Regions from separate parts of the Oliverpabstia sp. genome, predicted to be linked through region 2. Evidence: riboswitches for the same ligand, from Rfam matches in the RefSeq annotation. Region 2 holds a riboswitch; each other region holds the start of a gene.
What was found. Region 2 has a riboswitch for thiamine pyrophosphate ahead of thiC (phosphomethylpyrimidine synthase ThiC). Riboswitches for the same ligand answer to the same signal wherever they lie in the genome.
Positions count from the first base shown of each region.

Region 1: it holds a riboswitch for thiamine pyrophosphate, as region 2 does, so the genes downstream of both, thiS (sulfur carrier protein ThiS) here and thiC (phosphomethylpyrimidine synthase ThiC) in region 2, are expected to answer to the same signal.
Region 3: it holds a riboswitch for thiamine pyrophosphate, as region 2 does, so the genes downstream of both, thiD (bifunctional hydroxymethylpyrimidine kinase/phosphomethylpyrimidine kinase) here and thiC (phosphomethylpyrimidine synthase ThiC) in region 2, are expected to answer to the same signal.

Region 1 covers NZ_JALFPR010000021.1:4,383-9,324, forward strand. The annotation lists gene thiH (2-iminoacetate synthase ThiH) at 1-497, opposite strand, end outside; gene MSA64_RS00995 (thiazole synthase) at 501-1,274, opposite strand; gene thiF (sulfur carrier protein ThiS adenylyltransferase ThiF) at 1,394-2,041, opposite strand; gene thiS (sulfur carrier protein ThiS) at 2,044-2,247, opposite strand; TPP riboswitch at 2,421-2,528, opposite strand; gene MSA64_RS01010 (LacI family DNA-binding transcriptional regulator) at 2,612-3,604, opposite strand; gene MSA64_RS01015 (DMT family transporter) at 3,765-4,625, opposite strand; gene MSA64_RS01020 (M20/M25/M40 family metallo-hydrolase) at 4,634-4,942, opposite strand, start outside.
Region 2 covers NZ_JALFPR010000016.1:8,010-12,951, reverse strand. The annotation lists gene MSA64_RS00660 (phosphoglycerate kinase) at 1-943, shown strand, start outside; gene tpiA (triose-phosphate isomerase) at 987-1,736, shown strand; gene thiC (phosphomethylpyrimidine synthase ThiC) at 1,901-3,211, opposite strand; TPP riboswitch at 3,589-3,699, opposite strand; gene MSA64_RS00645 (homoserine dehydrogenase) at 3,895-4,942, shown strand, end outside.
Region 3 covers NZ_JALFPR010000055.1:20,514-25,455, reverse strand. The annotation lists gene MSA64_RS03530 (glycoside hydrolase family 32 protein) at 1-1,169, shown strand, start outside; gene MSA64_RS03525 (adenylosuccinate synthase) at 1,305-2,579, shown strand; TPP riboswitch at 2,635-2,743, shown strand; gene thiD (bifunctional hydroxymethylpyrimidine kinase/phosphomethylpyrimidine kinase) at 2,898-3,713, shown strand; gene cytX (putative hydroxymethylpyrimidine transporter CytX) at 3,706-4,881, shown strand.

The DNA.
Region 1 (4,942 bases), on a different contig from region 2:
CTGCTTTCTCCGGTCAGGATCAGAATCTCCTGCAAGCCTGTCTCAGCGATCGCCTGCATTTCTTTTTCAATCTCGCTTTCATTTAACTGGGCACGTTTGATCTTATTATGACAGTTGAATCCACAGTAAATGCAATAATTTTCACAATAATTCGCAATATAGATCGGTGTGAACATATAGACGCTGTTTCCAAAATGTTTTCTTGTCTCAATCTGCGCTGCCTGGGCAATCTCTTCGATGAAAGGCAGTGCTGCCGGTGATAAAAGCGCCGCAAAATCTTCCGGTGTTCTGGAACTGTGTACGATGGCCTGTTTTACATCAGCCGCTGTGTATTTGTCATAATCATACGCATGCATGGCATCTACGACCTGATCCAGGATCTCAGACCCGATATCTTCCATACCCGGCATATATTTCATATGATCGATTCTGTTTTTCTTCTGATCTTCCAGAATCTCTTCGCTTAAGATACTTTCATTGATATGCTGATTTTCCATGGTCTAGTCCTCCAAAAATCCGGTCAGCGGTGATGATGCACTTGCTCCTCTTTCGATCTGTCTTCCCAGACCGGAAAGGTAGGCGCTTCGTCCTGCTTCGATTGCCTTTTTAAATGCCTCTGCCATAACCGGCACGTCTCCGGCTGTCGCGATTGCTGTATTTGCCATAACGGCAGCCGCTCCCATTTCCATAGCCTCACATGCCTGAGACGGGCGGCCGATTCCTGCGTCAACGATGATCGGCAGATCCATCTCATCGATTAGGATCTGGATAAACTCCTTTGTCGCCAGACCTTTGTTTGATCCGATGGGTGCTCCCAGTGGCATGATGCAGGCTGCTCCGGCATCTTTCAGAGCCCTTGCCGCATTCAGGTCCGGATACATATAAGGCATAACTACAAATCCTTCCTTTGCAAGGATTTCTGTTGCTTTGATCGTCTCATAGTTATCCGGTAATAAATATTTGGAATCGTGTACAACTTCGATCTTTACAAAATCCCCACATCCCACTTCTCTTGATAATCTGGCGATTCGCACTGCCTCCTGGGCATTTCTCGCTCCGGATGTATTCGGAAGCAGGGTTACATTCTCCGGAATGTAATCCAAAATATTGGCAAGCCCCCCTTCGTTTGCACGGCGAAGTGCCAGTGTGATGATCTGTGCGTCTGCTTTTTCAATGCAGGCTTTCACAAGATCCAAAGAAAATTTTCCTGATCCTAAGATAAATCTTGATGTGAATTCATGTCCTCCAAGGCTCCATGTATCTTTTGTACTCATAGGTTTATTTCTCCTTCTTCGTAACTGTTCATTGTCTACTTAATATCTGCTGAATAGTTACCTGTATTCTTTATACTTCGTAATGGTTCACTGTTTTCACAATGTCTGCTGAATAGCTGCTATATTTCTTCTTCTCCAAGCAGCAAACGGGTGATCATATTGGCTTCATGGGCTGCGCAGATCGCAACCCTCGGAGCCATCAATCCATGTCCATAAGTCGGTTCCGTAACCTGATCCCCGCAAAGATAGAAGTTTTTCATCAATCGCCGGGTACGAATTGTATTGCTGCTTCCATACCCGGCCATTCCGGATGCGGACACCAGTTTTTTCTCCGGAAAATGCTCCAAAATTCCATTTACAAGCATGGCTTTTGCCTCCGGATTGTCAAATGCTTCACATATAATTCCTGCATTCTCAAAAAGTGAAATCAGATTCTCTTCTGTCACTTTGATGCAATCCGTCTGAATATCGATATACGGATTAATCTTTTGAAGCAGAGACTTTAAAGCATCTGTTTTATACATACCGATATGTTCTGTAAAATACTGCTGCCGGTTCAGATTCGTAATATCCACCACGTCAAAATCAATAAGATGAAGATGACCCACGCCGATACGCGCAAGTGCATATGCCACGTTGGATCCCAGACCTCCGAGACCTGCGATCGTCACCCGGCCTTCGGACAGTTTCTTTTGCTTTTCCGGTGAATGACGTTCTTCAAGTGCAGCCTGTATTTCCTCTTTTGTCAAAACCTTCGTTGTCTCCATTTTCAGCCTCCTCCTACAAATGTCACCACCTCCATGCAGTCTCCGTCTTCTAACATCCTGTCCGCATACTCGTTTTTGGGAAGGATCTCGCCATTCAGTTCTACTGCAATCCGCTTCATCTGGTATCCTGCACTTTCAAGATACACTTCTACAGAAGTTGCCTTCTCCAGTTCGATTTCTTTTCCGTTTACTTTGATCACCTGCATCTCACCTCCTTGAAGCTAAAAAAGAGTCCACAAAGAAACGTACCCTCGGTGGTGCGCCCCTTCATGAACTCTCGCTCAATCTCATTCTTTTATACCCGGATTCGCGTAAAAAAGGAGATACCAAAGTATCTCCCGTTAAATCTGTCGTAATTTTTCTGTACCTTCACAGTTACAGACTCTCTTACATAACGTTCCTACGTTGGCATTATCCAAATCAGGTATACGGGTCGAAGTTTTCAACTTCCTCTCAGCCTATCACATAAGCTCCCCGGTTCTATTTATTTGACAACCCAAGTATAATTATTTTTTTCTGTTCTGTCAAATATATTTTTTGTCTTTTTTAATTAATACATCTCTTCGCTTTTTATTTTACCCTATCTGCGCTGCCACGTACAATAAGCTTCGCAGGTACGATCACTTTTAACCCTATCTCCCTGGAGGATGTGATGCGTTCACGAAGAAGGCGAACCGCCTCCTCACCCAATAATTCCATATGCAGGCGCACTGTAGTCAGCGGCGGAACCAGATAGTTTGCCACCGCTATATCATTATATCCCACAATACTCACATCCTCCGGAATCCGGAGTCCCTTTTCACTGACTGCCCGATAACAGCCCACTGCCAGAGAGTCGTTGTTTGCAAATATCGCTGTAGGTTTCTCCTTCCCTTCCAGGATTTCCCTGCACAGCACATAACCGTCCTCCGGCGTGAAGCTTCCCACCCGCACAAGTGCCGGAGAGAATTCACCGATTCGCTCCATATATTTTTTGTAAGTTACCATTCGTTCATCATGCACTTCCTCGCCATCCTTGTCGACTTCATAGCCGCCAATAAATGCTATCTTTTTATGTCCCAGTCCTGTCAGATAATCCATCACCGCTTCCACAGAACTGTCCAGATCGTTGACTACGCAATCAAACTGATCTCCTTTTGGCATAGCATCCAGAAATACTGTAGGCTTTTTGAAGGCTTCTATCTGCCTTACCATACTCTTGCTGAACGTTCCAAGGCACAAAAGGCCATCGAGTCCTCCAAGATTCTTCAGCTCCTCCAGATTCTGGATCTGACAGCGTTCCATATTCTCTGCCTCTAGTTTTTTTTCTACCGCCAGACGGACTGTCAGATAATAAGTATCTCTCAGCTCCTCCTCTCTGGAATAGGAATAATAAACCCCAACCATCAGGTGTCGCTTCCTGCTTTTTCTTTCCCTTGCCTGATACTGAAGTTCCCTGGCAGCATCAAATATTTTCATTCTGGTCTCATCCTGCACATTCAACGTCTCATCATGGTTCAAAACTCTGGAGACTGTCGCTGCGGAAAAACCGGTACGCTCTGCGATATCTTTTATTGTAGCCATCTTAAATCCCTCTCTGCATGATACTTTTCAATATTTTTCGAATCGCATCAGCTATGTCAGTGCATTTCATGGTTTATCTTACCATATTGCCCCCAACCACGCAACGAATTGTTACGACGCTGTAACTGTGAAGGTACTGAACAGTTACACGACGCTGCCCTTATGCCGTTGTCTCCTCCGTGGCTGAATTCGCCAGAATAACCGCCGCCAGAATAATGATACATCCCAATATCATGCGCAATGTGATACTTTCATGAAGAATCATGACCGAGAACAAGGTTCCGAAGACAGACTCCATAGACAGAATAATTGCCGCCTTTGTCTCATCCACATACTTCTGGCATGCTGTCTGAAGAAGATAGCAGACCGTTGTGCTGATAATGCCGAGATAGAGAACACTCCACCATCCTTTTGCAGTAACCTGAAAATACACCTGCCCGGAGGCAATCATGAATATCAATGATAAAATACCTGCCGTACACATCTGAATAAAGTTCAACACAGATGCCCTGTACTTCTTCACAAAGATGCTTGTCAGAAAAATCTGAAAAGCAAAGCCCACTGCACATATAAGTGTCAGTCCGTCACCCAGTCCCAGGGACAGATCTTTATCCAGGGACAGAAGCCCCACCCCTGCTATCGCCAGCACTGCTCCTATTATACCTCTGAATCCTACTTTTTTCCGGCAGATCAGAAAAGCAATAAAAGGAACAATCACCACATTTGTGGCTGTGAGGAACGCATTCTTTGACGGAGTCGTATATTGCAGTCCTATGATCTGAAGAGAAAACCCAATAAAAAGAGCTGCGCCCATAAAAACTCCTGCAGTTACTTCCTCTTTTTTTATTCCTTTAAGATTCCGGATACTTATCCCACCCATAAGCACGGAAGCCAACAGAAAACGAATGGTCATGATCTGAAAAGGCGACAGACTGTCAAGAGCCATGTCACTGGCCACAAATCCACCTCCCCAGATAACAGTAACTAATACCAATCCGGCAATCGCCATATATTTTTTCATAAATCACCTTATCCTTCCAGAGGTTTCAGACAAATATCAGACCCGATTCCACATAAAAATTCCGCAAGCACGTCAATACATCCCTGCACATCCTCCATACTGCACACTTCTGCCGGATTATGCATATAGCGAAGAGGTATGGACATAACTGTTGTAGGTATCCCCCTGCCTGCCATATGAATAGCATCTGCGTCCGTACAGGTTCTTCCACATCCGTTCTCCCACTGATATTTTATATGTACATTCCGGGCAGCTTTTTCGAGTCGCTCCACCACCATTTTATGACTGAAAGAATTATGGAGGAAAACAGGTCCGCC
Region 2 (4,942 bases):
GCTGGGACAGGAAGTAAAATTTGCAGCTGATCCGGAAGTTGTCGGACCAAACGCAAAAGCAGCTGTAGAAGCTATGAAAGACGGCGAAGTAATCCTTCTGGAGAACACCCGTTATCGTGCAGAAGAAACCAAAAATGGAGACGAATTCTCCAAAGAACTGGCTTCCCTGTGTGATGTTTTCGTAAACGATGCATTCGGAACCGCTCACAGAGCTCACTGCTCTAACGTAGGTGTTACAAAATATGTAGATACTGCTGTTGTTGGATATCTGATGCAGAAAGAGATCGATTTCCTTGGTAATGCAGTAAACAACCCGGAAAGACCATTCGTTGCTATCCTGGGTGGAGCAAAAGTTTCCAGCAAGATTTCCGTAATCAACAACCTGCTGGATAAAGTAGATACTCTGATCATCGGCGGTGGTATGGCTTATACTTTCGCAAAAGCAGAAGGTGGTAACATCGGTGTATCCCTGTGTGAAGATGACTATCTGCAGTATGCTCTGGATATGAAGAAAAAAGCAGCAGAAAAAGGTGTAAAACTGCTTTTGCCTGTAGATAACAGAATCGGTGATGAATTCTCTAACGACTGCAACATGAAAGTTGTTCCATGTGGACAGATTCCGGATGGCTGGGAAGGTCTGGATATCGGACCGGAAACAGAAAAACTGTTTGCAGACGCTGTAAAAGATGCTAAGACTGTAGTATGGAACGGACCGATGGGATGCTTCGAAATGCCGAACTTCGCACACGGTACCGCAGCAGTAGCAAAAGCTCTGGCTGAGACAGACGCTACAACCATCATCGGTGGTGGTGATTCCGCAGCAGCTGTTAATATCCTGGGATTTGGTGACAAGATGACTCACATCTCTACCGGTGGTGGAGCTTCCCTGGAATTCCTGGAAGGAAAAGAACTGCCAGGTGTTGCAGCAGCAAACGATAAATAAGAATCAGATTCTGGAAAGGATACAAGAAAAGAGGAAACGTAACATGGCTAGAAAAAAAATTATTGCCGGTAACTGGAAAATGAACATGACTCCAAGTGAGGCTGTAAAACTGGTTGAAACTCTGAAACCACTGGTAAAGAATGACGAAGTAGACGTAGTATTCTGTGTACCTGCTATCGACATCGTTCCTGTAGTAGAAGCTGCAAAAGGAACTAACATCCAGGTTGGTGCTGAGAATATGTACTTCGAAGAAAAAGGTGCTTACACCGGAGAAATCTCCCCGAACATGCTGGTAGATGCAGGCGTAAAATACGTTGTTCTGGGACATTCCGAGAGAAGAGGATACTTCGGAGAAACAGATGAAGATATCAACAAAAAAATGCACAAAGCATTCGAACATGGACTGACACCTATCATGTGCTGTGGTGAGTCTCTGGAACAGAGAGAGCAGGGTGTAACCATGGACTTCATCCGTCAGCAGGTTAAGATTGGCTTCCAGGGTCTGACAGCAGATCAGGCAAAGAAAGCCGTTATCGCTTACGAACCAATCTGGGCAATCGGAACCGGAAAAACAGCTACTACTGAGCAGGCTCAGGAAGTATGCGGTAAGATTCGTGAGTGCATCGCTGAAGTATACGATGATGCTACAGCAGCAGAGATCCGTATCCAGTACGGTGGATCCGTAAACTCCAAAACAGCAGCAGACCTGTTTGCTCAGGCAGACATCGATGGCGGACTGGTTGGAGGCGCTTCCCTCAAAGAAGAATTCGGACAGATCGTAAACTACAAATAAATCCTTACATTTGTAAAAAGTAAATAAAGAAACGTGTCAAAACGCCACGAAACGCAAGAAGATCTGGTGGTATTCAGCAGATTCGATGCGCTTCGTGGCGTTTTATAATTTCATCATAATTACTTTTAAATGAAAAATACAAGATCATTTAAAAAGTGATAATTTTACAAAATATCAATATACTCTCCAGCGAGGGCTTTGTTCATGCTTCTGACAGCACAGAATTTGCCGCACATGCTGCAGGTATCGCTGTGGTCATCTTCCGGCATTCTGCTGGCGCGGATGGATTTGGCAGTTTCCGGATCTAAAGCACAGGCATACTGGGCATCCCAGTCGAGCACACGACGTGCATCTGCCATTTTATCATCTATATCACGGGCGCCGGGGATTCCTTTGGCAATATCAGCTGCATGAGCTGCGATTTTGGAGGCAATGATTCCTTGCTTGGTATCTTCTACATTTGGAAGAGCCAGATGTTCGGCTGGTGTTACATAACAAAGGAATGCAGCACCGTTCATGGCAGCAACGGCGCCACCGATGGCTGCGGTGATATGGTCATATCCGGGAGCAATATCGGTGACAAGTGGTCCGAGTACATAGAAAGGAGCTCCCATACAGATGCTCTGCTGGACTTTCATATTGGCAGCTACCTGATCCAGAGGAACATGTCCGGGACCTTCCACCATAACCTGTACATTGTGATCCCATGCACGTTTTGTCAGTTCTCCGAGACGAACCAGTTCTTCAATCTGGCATACATCGGTTGCATCTGCCAGACATCCCGGCCGGCAGGCATCACCTAAAGAAATGGTCACATCATATTCCTCGCAGATATCAAGAATTTCATCATAATACTCATAGAATGGATTTTCCTCACCGGTCATGCTCATCCAGGCAAAAACCAGACTTCCTCCACGGCTGACGATATTCATTTTTCGTTTGTGCTTTTTGATCTGCTCGATGGTTTTTCGTGTGATTCCGCAGTGGAGAGTGACAAAGTCCACACCGTCCTCCGCATGCATCCGGATCACATCTATAAAGTCTTTTGCGGTCAGAGTTGCAAGATCACGCTGATAATGAATGACGCTGTCATAGACAGGAACCGTACCGATCATAACCGGACATTCACTTGTCAGTTTACGGCGGAAAGGCTGGGTATTTCCATGGCTGGAAAGATCCATGATGGCTTCAGCACCGAGTTCCACAGCGCTCATTACTTTCTTCATTTCGATATCATAGTCTTTACAGTCACGGGAAACACCGAGATTGACATTGATTTTTGTGCGGAGCATACTTCCCACACCTTCCGCACTTAAACAGGTGTGATTTTTATTGGCGCAGATCGCTACTTTACCTTCGGCAACAAGTGTCATCAGTTTACTGACATCCATATGCTCCTTTTTGGCTACAAGGCTGATTTCGGGTGTAATGATTCCCTTGCGTGCCGCATCCATCTGAGTGGTGTAATTTCTCATGTTGTTTTGCCTCCATTCTTTTCACATACATAATAAAAAAGTATCTGTTTTTGACGTCAGCAAAACACAGACGTATCCATGCAGGACAAAAATCCATACGTCCGGACAATATATAGGAGCAGTTGCTGACGCCTGAATCAGAAAGCAGGTTCCGGGTTTCTGATGTTGAACAAAATCATAAGATTTTGTCTTTTTTACAGCGGTACAAGGTGGTGTCCCCGATGTATCGCTTTTGACAGACGGATATATTGCGAGAAGGAACAGTTCGGCGGCTTCTTGTGGAGGACTTTTTACTATGCAGTAAAAAGGACCCTTACCTGAGTAAGGATCCTGTGATCTGTATGACGAAAAAAGGAAACAGTGTGTATGTATACTTCTTTTGTCCGGTATATTTTTCCTACGTTGGCATTATCCAAATCAGGTTTTCGGGTCGAAACGGAATCACGTCTCCTCTCAGCCGGCTTTCACCAGCTCCCCGTCAGCAATATAAAGGTTGTCTTGGTGTTATTATGTATCAGAACAGGTGAAAATGCAAGAGAAAATTCAGAAACAGTAGTGTCTGGCAGGAAAATTCGGAGAAATTTCAGTGTGGCAGACACTTCGCACTTCACAAGTTCACTTTAGTGTGGTAAAATGGGCGAAAAGTGATGTTGCCCTCTGTGGCGGAAAAGGAGAAAAAGGATATGGCAGAAAGAGTCATTAAAGCAGCTTTGCTTGGTTTTGGCACCGTAGGTGGTGGTGTATATAAAGTGTTAAAAATGCAGCAGGAAGAGATGGTTTCAAAGCTGGGAGCCAGAGTGGAACTGAAGAAGATACTGGTTCGGAATATAGAGAAAGCGGCTCAGAAGACAGACGATCCGTCACTGCTTACGAATAACTGGAAAGAGATTGTAGACGATCCGGAGATTGAGATTGTAATCGAGCTGATCGGAGGCATCGAACCGGCGAGAACTTATATTCTGGAAGCGCTGGAGGCAGGAAAGAATGTCGTGACGGCAAATAAGGATCTGATCGCAGCGGACGGTCACATTCTGTTAGATACCGCTGCAAAGAACAAAAAAGATTTTCTCCATGAAGCAGCAGTGGCCGGCGGAATCCCGATCATCCGCCCGATCAAACAGTGTCTGGCAGGCAATCATATTTCCGAAGTTATGGGTATCGTGAACGGTACGACTAACTTTATCCTGACCAAGATGAGCCAGAACGGTATGGAGTTTGCCGATGCTCTGAAACTGGCGCAGGATCTCGGCTATGCGGAAAGTGATCCGACAGCGGACGTGGAAGGTCTGGATGCAGGAAGAAAAGTGGCGATTCTTGCCAGTGCAGCTTTCAATTCCAGAGTGACTTTTGATGATGTATATACCGAAGGAATCACCAAAATCACGGCAACGGATATCGAATATGCCAACGAGATGGGATGCGTGATCAAACTTCTTGGCGTGGCTAGAAACACACCGGAAGGAATCGAGGCGAGAGTCCATCCGATGCTGATCGATGTGAATCATCCGCTGGCATCGGTTAATGACGCCTACAATGCCGTATTTGTACAGGGAGATGCGGTGCAGGACGCGATGTTCTACGGCCGTGGCGCAGGAGAACTGCCTACAGCGAGTGCGGTAGTCGGTGATGTCTTTGATATTGTAAGAAATATTCTGCATGACTGCTGTGGAAGAATCGGATGTACCTGTTATAAGAACCTTCCGATCAAACATATGAACGAGATCAGCAGCA
Region 3 (4,942 bases), on a different contig from region 2:
TCAGTGAGGATCTGGTGCACTGGGAGTATCAGGGAATCGCACTGTTTCCAACCAAAGAATATGATCAGAATGGTGTGTTTTCCGGTACTGCACTGGAAGAAGATGGTAAGCTGAAGATTTATTACAGCGCGGTAAAATATCTGAAACCAGACCCGGAAGATATTCACCGGGTACTGGACGATGCCATTCAGACGAGCCAGGCAATGATCGTATCGGAAGACGGGTTCCATTTTAATAACTGGGATAAAAAGAAGGTGCTGCCGACTGTTCATGATGAAGAGGTCGGAGAGCCGAAGATGAGAGATCCGAAGGTGTGGAAAGACGGAGACAGCTATTATATGATGATGGGAAGCTCGTATCATGACGCTGGTAGAGTTCTCTTTTATACGAGTAAAGACGGAGAAAACTGGACTTACGCAAATCAGTGCCGGCCAGAATCATACGGATGGACGATCGAGTGTCCGGATCTGTTTTCTCAGAATGATCAGTGGATTTTCATCGGCTGTCCGATGCGTCTGACACCGGGGGAAAAGAAATATCCGGACCAGGCTGTGTGGGCGCTGGCGGAATTTGATCCGAAGACCTGTGAACTGAAGCTGTCGGATACTCACAGTTATGTGGATTACGGTCTGGATCTGTATGCACCGCAGACGACACTGGATGCGGAGGGAAGAAGAGTGATGATCTCATGGATGCGTATGCCGATGGCAGTGACAGACAGTACGGATCGCCCGGCATGGAACGGTATGATGAGCAGTGCTCGCGTGGTGGAAGAAAAAGAGGGACATCTGTATTTCCACATGCATCCACAGGTGGACGCATACCTCAGCGCGGAAACTACAGCCGAAGAGGCAGCAGAGAGTGGAAAAGTCTTCCGGATCCGGACGGATCTTTCTGAGGGAGAAACCTTAAATATTGGTGGGTATGTGATCAGCCGCAGCGAAGGAAAGATCGTTGGCGACCGGTCAGCTGTTCTTGAAGGATGTGACGAAGTGCGAACTGTAGGTGCGACTCCGGTGATCGAGGGTGCGGCACAGCTGGATATTCTGGTGAACGATCATCTGATTGAAATCTTTGTCAACGACGGTCAGTATGTGCTCAGCCATGTGGTTTACGGAAAATCTAAAAAGATTTCCGGAAAATATGAAAAAGTTCTGGTGGGAAAATAAGAAAGATGGTATACTTATTAAGGAAATTTATAATTGACTTTAATTTATAAGTAATAATAAGTTTTACTAATAAGAAAAGTGTTGTATAATCATTTTTGTAAAGGAAATGATGATAACCCGTCAGGAGGTAACCAAATGATTAAAGCTGTTGTTGGAGCAAACTGGGGAGATGAAGGAAAAGGTAAGATTACCGATATGCTGGCTAAAGAAGCGGACATTATCGTTCGTTTCCAGGGTGGAGCCAATGCCGGACATACCATCGTAAATGATTACGGCAAGTTCGCACTGCATACTCTGCCGTCAGGTGTATTTTATAATCATACCACAAGCGTGATCGGAAACGGTGTTGCACTGAATGTACCACTGGTTTTCAAAGAGATCCAGGATATCGTATCCAAAGGGGTACCGACACCGAAGATCCTGATTTCCGACCGTGCACAGATGGTAATGTCTTATCACATTCTGTTTGATCAGTACGAAGAAGAACGTCTGGGTGGCAAATCCTTCGGATCCACAAAATCAGGTATCGCTCCTTTTTATTCTGATAAATTTGCAAAGATCGGTTTTCAGGTCAGCGAGTTGTTTGACGAGGAAGCGCTGAAAGAAAAAGTAGCAGGCATCTGCGAGAAAAAGAACGTTATGCTGGAGCATCTGTATCACAAACCGCTTCTGAAACCGGAAGAGATTTTTGAAGAGCTGATGAGCTACAAGAAGATGCTGGAGCCATATGTATGCGACGTATCTTTGTTCCTGTGGAACGCACTGAAAGAAGGAAAAGAGATCCTGTTAGAGGGTCAGCTGGGATCCTTAAAAGACCCGGATCACGGTATTTACCCAATGGTAACTTCTTCCTCCACACTGGCAGGATACGGTGCAGTAGGAGCAGGTGTACCGCCATATGAGATCAAGAAAATCATCACCGTATGTAAAGCATACTCCAGCGCAGTAGGAGCAGGTGCATTCGTATCCGAGATCTTCGGAGACGAGGCAGATGAGCTGAGACGCAGAGGCGGAGACGGCGGCGAGTTCGGTGCAACAACCGGAAGACCGAGACGTATGGGATGGTTCGATGCAGTGGCTTCCAAATACGGATGCCGTATGCAGGGAACTACCGATGTAGCGTTCACCGTACTGGATGTTCTGGGATATCTGGATGAGATTCCGGTATGTGTAGGATACGACATCGACGGCGAAGTAACTACAGACTTCCCGACCACCACACTGCTGGAAAAGGCAAAGCCGGTGTATGAAACTCTGCCGGGATGGAAATGCGATATCCGCGGTATCAAGAAATACGAAGATCTGCCGGAAAACTGCAGAAAATACATCGAATTCGTAGAAGAGAAGATTGGTTTCCCGATCACCATGATTTCCAATGGCCCGGGAAGAGATGATATCATCTACAGATAAGAAATGCTATACCGGGATTGCTTTTTTGTTTTGCAATTTTGCAATTCTCAAAAACGAATAGAAAACGGGGAGCTTGCATAAGCAGGCTGAGAGGAGACTGGCAGCGTTTCGACCCATAACCTGATTTGGATAATGCCAACGTAGGGATGATTTACAGAGAAAAACAGGCACACCATCCTTTTGGTGTGTCTGTTTTGGCTTGCGTTGCATATCAATAATTGATCCGGTGGATCAATTTTGATACGCGGCGGATTGGGGGCACCACCTTTCGTCGCTATAAAAAAGTAATGGTGAATTCATATGCAAAGGAGAAAAAATATGAGAACAGCATTAACAATCGCTGGCAGTGATTCCAGCGGAGGCGCCGGCATCCAGGCAGATATCAAGACGATGATGGCCAATGGCGTATATGCCATGAGTGCCATCACGGCTCTGACAGCCCAGAATACAACCGGCGTAACAGCAATTATGGAGGCAACTGAGGAATTTTTAGGAGAGGAACTGGACAATATTTTCACAGATATCTTTCCGGATGCAGTGAAGATCGGAATGGTTTCGTCCTCCGGTCTGATCATAAAGATTGCAGAAAAACTGAAAGAGTATGATGCAAAAAATATCGTGGTTGATCCGGTTATGGTGGCTACCAGCGGAGCCAGACTGATCAGTGAAGACGCGGTAAGCACCTTAAAAGAATATCTGTTTCCGCTGGCACAGATCCTGACACCGAATATCCCGGAGGCAGAAGTACTTTCCGGTATGACTATCACTTCTGAAGCGGAGATGATGGAGGCGGCTAAAGTGATCGGTGATCAGTACGGATGTGCGGTTCTGTTAAAAGGCGGTCATAAGGTGAATGATGCCAATGACTTGCTTTATCATGAAGGAACCTGCCAATGGTTTTACGGAAAACGAATCGATAACCCGAATACTCATGGAACCGGCTGTACGCTTTCCAGCGCGATCGCTTCCAACCTGGCAAAGGGATTTCCTATGGATGTGTCTGTAGAGCGCGCAAAGGCCTATATTTCCGGTGCTCTGGCAGCTATGCTGGATCTCGGCAAGGGCAGCGGTCCGATGAACCACGGATTTGCCATTACCGGAGAATATGCAAAGGAGGTACAGGATCATGAGTGAAAAACGGACTTCTTTGTTTGAAAACGGACTGATATGGTTCGGTGCGGGAGTATCTATCGCAGAGATCCTGACCGGAACGTATCTGGCGTCTCTGGGGATGAAAAAAGGTCTGGCAGCTATTTTGTTGGGACATCTGATCGGCTGCGTCCTTTTATTTTTAGCAGGTGTGATCGGCGGTAAAGTGCGAAAAAGTGCAATGGAAACCGTAAAAATCAGCTTTGGACAGAAAGGCAGTCTGTTATTTGCCCTGTTAAATGTGATCCAGCTGGTGGGCTGGACGGCCATCATGATCTATGACGGTGCACTGGCAGCCAATCAGGCAGTCGGTGTGGGTAACTGGGTCTGGTGTCTGGTGATCGGTGGACTGATCATCCTGTGGCTTGTGATCGGTATCACAAATCTTGGAAAATTAAATACAGTTGCGATGGCGGCGTTGTTTATTCTGACACTGATCCTCTGTAAAGTTATTTTCTTTGGAGATTACCATGCAGCGAGCGTGGCAGCGGACGGACTGACCTTTGGAGCAGCAGTGGAACTGGCGGTTGCAATGCCGTTATCCTGGCTGCCGCTGATCAGTGATTACACAAGAGAAGCAAAAGAGCCGGTCAAAGCGACCGCAGTGAGTGCTGTTGTATATGGAGTGATCAGCTGTTGGATGTATCTGATCGGTATGGGGGCTGCCATCTATACCGGCGAGAGTGATATCGCGCAGATCATGGTGAAGGCGGGACTTGGTATCGTGGGTCTTCTGATCATCATTTTCTCCACCGTTACCACGACTTTCCTGGATGCGTATTCCGCAGGAATCTCCAGTGAGACTCTGAGCCATAAATTGAACGGAAAATATATTGCCATTGGTGTGACGATTGTGGGCGCGCTGGCAGCTATTGTGTATCCGATGGATAATATCACGGATTTCTTATACCTGATCGGTTCGGTATTTGCTCCGATGATCGCGATCCAGATCGGGGATTTCTTCCTATTAAAAGAAGATCACAGTGAAAAAGAAATCCAGATCTCCAATATGATCCTGTGGGTGATCGGATTTGTTTTGTACCGGATGTTGATGAAGGTAGATCTGCCGGTGGGAAACACACTGCCGGATATGGTGATCACGATGGTACTTTGTCTGATCTGGGGAAAAGTGGCTGGAAAGAAAAATAAGTAAAAAAAGTATTATAAATGAAATGTTCAGAAAGAGGTGTCGACAGAAGAAGCTGCTGACACTT